Regions from separate parts of the Virgibacillus halodenitrificans genome, predicted to be linked through region 1. Evidence: a T-box and tRNA genes for the amino acid it is inferred to sense, from the RefSeq annotation. Region 1 holds a T-box; the other holds one or more tRNA genes.
The links. The T-box of region 1 lies ahead of proS (proline--tRNA ligase). A T-box ahead of a tRNA ligase gene usually reads a tRNA of that ligase, here a tRNA-Pro.

Region 1 (2,383 bases):
CTGCAGCCCTAACTTTATGTGTGTGCACAAAAAAACAAGCACGTCTTATGTGCTTGTTTTTCCATTTTTTCGTTATACGTATTAGTATGCTTTTGCCCAATATACTAATTCTTTTGCTTCCTTACCACAACATACACAGGTATCTGAAACTTTCTCCTGTTCGAATGGGATACAACGGGAAGTTGCTGTCGTTTCCTCTTTTATCTTTTCTTCACATGCTGTATCTCCACACCACATAGCTTTAATAAAGCCTGGGTTTTCTTCCAATGCTGCTTTGAACTCGTCCATGTTTTTTGCTACAGAAGTCTTTTCTTCTCGGTGTGCTTTTGCTTTTTCATATAAGTTTTGCTGAATCTCTTCTAGCAATACAGGAAGGCGGTCTTGTAATTCAGCTAGTGCAATAAATTCTTTTTCCCCTGTATCCCTACGCACAAGTACTACTTGGTTCTTTTCAATATCTTTTGGTCCCATCTCAATACGAACAGGGAATCCCTTCATTTCTGTTTCATTGAACTTCCATCCAGGAGTTTTATCACTCGCATCTATATCTACACGTACAAGATTCTTCAGTTGATCACGTAGTTCATATGCTTTATCCAATACGCCTTCTTTATGCTGGGCAATTGGTACAATCATAGCCTGGGTTGGTGCTATTCTTGGAGGAATAACTAAACCACGGTTATCACCATGCACCATAATTAGTGCACCCATTATGCGAGTAGACAGACCCCATGAAGTTTGATGCACATATTGACTTTTCCCATTTTCATCAAGATACGTAATATCAAATGCTTCTGCAAAGCCAGAACCAAAGTGATGGGATGTACCAGATTGCAATGCCTTACCGTCATGCATCATACTCTCGATTGTTAAGGTATACTTTGCGCCTGCAAATTTTTCTTTATCTGTTTTCCGCCCCTTCAGCACAGGAATAGCCAAGTACTTCTCTACAAGGTCAGCATAAATACCAAGCATTCTGTCTGTTTCTTCTGCAGCATCTTGATCAGTAGCATGCGCTGTATGACCTTCCTGCCAATGGAACTCAGAAGAGCGAAGGAATGGGCGAGTTGTTTTTTCCCAACGGACTACATTACCCCACTGATTATACAATTTCGGCAAGTCACGATAGGAATGGATATTATTTGAATAATAATCACAGAAAAGAACTTCTGAGGTTGGACGTACAGCAATTCTCTCTGTCAGCTCCTCTTCTCCCCCATGCGTTACCCAAGCAACTTCAGGTGCAAACCCTTCTACATGGTCTTTTTCCTTTTGTAAAAGGCTCTCTGGGATAAATAATGGAAAGGCTACATTAGAATGACCAGTTTCTTTAAATTTTTTATCTAATTCATCCTTAATATTTTCCCAAATTGCATATCCATATGGTTTAATAATCATTGTTCCACGAACTTGACCATACTCCACTAATTCCGCTTGTTTCACTACATCTGTGTACCACTGTGCGAAATCTTCCTCCATCGCTGTCACTTTTTCAACAAACTGCTTATTTTTTTTACCCAAGCTGAACACCTCTTTATATAAATTTATAATTTAATTAACAAATCGGAACACAAAAAATCCTCCATCCGAAAAGGGACCGAGGTCTGGTGGTACCACCCTTGTTTACAGGAAATACTGTACACTTAAATTGGTAACGGTCATAGACCGCGCACATCTTACAGCAACAAGGCTTTAACGATGGCGAACTCAGAGGCAGGTTCCCACTTATGTCTTTAGAAATTTCCAGCAGCCATTTCCTCTCTTGAAAAGACAATAAATTATACTAATCCTCTTCTACGTTTCATATATATTTCTAAATATAAAGCTATGCACATGGAAAGTCAAGCACTCTTAATAAAAGGCTTTTTCGTAAAGAGAGAACTGATCTCCCGCTTCCCCCACATGGCCCATAAACTGAAATCCAGCTCGCTGATAGAATTTATTTAATACAGGGTTATTTCCTATACAATCTAATCGTATATAGCTATTATTCACTTGGTATGAATTAATCATCCATTCAAGCGTTCGTTTACCAATTTGCTTATGATGATGTTCTTGATGTACAGCAAAACGATGCAAATAAAAGGCCTTATCTTCACGCTTTCCCCACATTTCAATATCCCACGGATTTTGATTAGGAGAAAAATTGAATACAGCTACTATATCAGTATTCTTATTTTCTACTATATAAGTGATATCCTCCACAATGTCTTCCATAATTTCGTTAATTTCAACATCATTATGCAGGTGCTCCCATTGATTTATATTCTTCTCATTCAACCAACTGGCAGCATTTCGTAAAATTTGAAATACTTCCTTAGCATCATCTTTTATTGCCTTTCTTACAGTATATTGATCAAAAGTATAAGAGCTGAATATTGAA
Region 2 (2,383 bases), 280 kb from region 1:
GGGCCCCCGTCAATTCTTTTGAGTTTCAGCCTTGCGGCCGTACTCCCCAGGCGGAGTGCTTAATGCGTTAACTTCAGCACTAAGGGGCGGAAACCCCCTAACACCTAGCACTCATCGTTTACGGCGTGGACTACCAGGGTATCTAATCCTGTTCGCTCCCCACGCTTTCGCGCCTCAGCGTCAGTTACAGACCAGAGAGTCGCCTTCGCCACTGGTGTTCCTCCACATCTCTACGCATTTCACCGCTACACGTGGAATTCCACTCTCCTCTTCTGTACTCAAGTCCTCCAGTTTCCAATGACCCTCCACGGTTGAGCCGTGGGCTTTCACATCAGACTTAAAGGACCGCCTGCGCGCGCTTTACGCCCAATAATTCCGGACAACGCTTGCCCCCTACGTATTACCGCGGCTGCTGGCACGTAGTTAGCCGGGGCTTTCTGGTTAGGTACCGTCAAGGTGCCGCCCTATTCGAACGGCACTTGTTCTTCCCTAACAACAGAGCTTTACGATCCGAAAACCTTCATCACTCACGCGGCGTTGCTCCGTCAGACTTTCGTCCATTGCGGAAGATTCCCTACTGCTGCCTCCCGTAGGAGTCTGGGCCGTGTCTCAGTCCCAGTGTGGCCGATCACCCTCTCAGGTCGGCTACGCATCGTTGCCTTGGTGAGCCGTTACCTCACCAACTAGCTAATGCGCCGCGGGCCCATCTGTAAGTGGTAGCTAAAAGCCACCTTTCAACTTTCCATCAGGTGATGAAAAGTATTATCCGGTATTAGCCCCGGTTTCCCGGGGTTATCCCAGTCTTACAGGCAGGTTGCCCACGTGTTACTCACCCGTCCGCCGCTCGTTCCACAAGCGTCACCTCCGAAGAGGATCAGCTTGCTTCCCGCGCTCGACTTGCATGTATTAGGCACGCCGCCAGCGTTCGTCCTGAGCCAAGATCAAACTCTCCATAAAAGTTTGAATAAGATCGACACCAATCAATCTTATCTCATGTCTTAGCTGCAGAAGCGTTAACTTCTGGCTTTTTAAAAATTAACGAAAAACGTCATGTTTTTCTTGACATACTGGTTGTTTTGTTCAGTTTTCAAAGAACGAATGTAATAATTGGTGGAGCCTAGCGGGATCGAACCGCTGACCTCCTGCGTGCAAGGCAGGCGCTCTCCCAGCTGAGCTAAGGCCCCTTATTTAAATGGTCGGGAAGACAGGATTTGAACCTGCGACCCCATGGTCCCAAACCATGTGCTCTACCAAGCTGAGCTACTTCCCGTATAATGGCGCGCCCGAGAGGAGTCGAACCCCTAACCTCTTGATCCGTAGTCAAACGCTCTATCCAATTGAGCTACGGGCGCTAAATGGTGCCGAGGGCCGGACTCGAACCGGCACGGTAGAACCTACCGCAGGATTTTAAGTCCTGTGCGTCTGCCAATTCCGCCACCCCGGCTATGGCTTGGAGCGGAAGACGGGATTCGAACCCGCGACCCCCACCTTGGCAAGGTGGTGTTCTACCACTGAACTACTTCCGCATATACAATTAAATGGTGCGGGTGGAGGGAGTTGAACCCCCACGTCCGAAGACACTAGATCCTAAGTCTAGCGCGTCTGCCAATTCCGCCACACCCGCAAATGGTGAGCCATGAAGGATTCGAACCTTCGACCCTCTGATTAAAAGTCAGATGCTCTACCAACTGAGCTAATGGCTCGTACTAGATGTAATTATAACATCATATTAATTGTATATAGTATATAAGATAATGGTGCCGGCCAGAGGACTTGAACCCCCAACCTACTGATTACAAGTCAGTTGCTCTACCAATTGAGCTAGGCCGGCATAAATGGTGGAGGATGCAGGGCTCGAACCTGCGACCCCCTGCTTGTAAGGCAGGTGCTCTCCCAGCTGAGCTAATCCTCCAATACATTTTTCACTTCTTAAATAATAACATGTCCGCCTGGCGGCGTCCTACTCTTGCAGGGACAAAGTCCCAACTACCATCGGCGCTGGAGAGCTTAACTTCTGTGTTCGGCATGAGAACAGGTGTGACCTCTCCGCTATTGCTACCAGACCATCCTTAAAAACAAGGACAAGACATATTATATGCATTTTCGTGAAAAAATGCAAGGGTTTTTTTAAATTTATACCCTAAAAACTAAATAAGAGAAAAACAACGACGATCAAAGAAGAAAATTAGTTAAGTCCTCGATCTATTAGTATCCGTCAGCTCCACGTGTCACCACGCTTCCACCTCGGACCTATCAACCTCATCGTCTCTGAGGGATCTTACTCACTCGAAGTGATGGGAAGTCTCATCTTGAGGGGGGCTTCATGCTTAGATGCTTTCAGCACTTATCCTTGCCACACGTAGCTACCCAGCTATGCTCCTGG

Region 2: it encodes a tRNA-Pro, which carries the amino acid that the T-box ahead of proS (proline--tRNA ligase) is inferred to sense. The anticodon was not compared.

The regions. Positions count from the first base shown of each region.
Region 1 is NZ_CP017962.1:385,684-388,066, reverse strand. Features, by position in the region: gene proS (proline--tRNA ligase) at 82-1,521, opposite strand; T-box leader at 1,590-1,806, opposite strand; gene BME96_RS02075 (GNAT family N-acetyltransferase) at 1,852-2,280, opposite strand.
Region 2 is NZ_CP017962.1:106,249-108,631, reverse strand. Features, by position in the region: rRNA gene BME96_RS00560 (16S ribosomal RNA) at 1-957, opposite strand, end outside; tRNA gene BME96_RS00555 (tRNA-Ala) at 1,109-1,184, opposite strand; tRNA gene BME96_RS00550 (tRNA-Pro) at 1,194-1,270, opposite strand; tRNA gene BME96_RS00545 (tRNA-Arg) at 1,276-1,352, opposite strand; tRNA gene BME96_RS00540 (tRNA-Leu) at 1,357-1,444, opposite strand; tRNA gene BME96_RS00535 (tRNA-Gly) at 1,452-1,526, opposite strand; tRNA gene BME96_RS00530 (tRNA-Leu) at 1,540-1,624, opposite strand; tRNA gene BME96_RS00525 (tRNA-Lys) at 1,628-1,703, opposite strand; tRNA gene BME96_RS00520 (tRNA-Thr) at 1,756-1,831, opposite strand; tRNA gene BME96_RS00515 (tRNA-Val) at 1,837-1,912, opposite strand; rRNA gene rrf (5S ribosomal RNA) at 1,948-2,063, opposite strand; rRNA gene BME96_RS00505 (23S ribosomal RNA) at 2,186-2,383, opposite strand, start outside.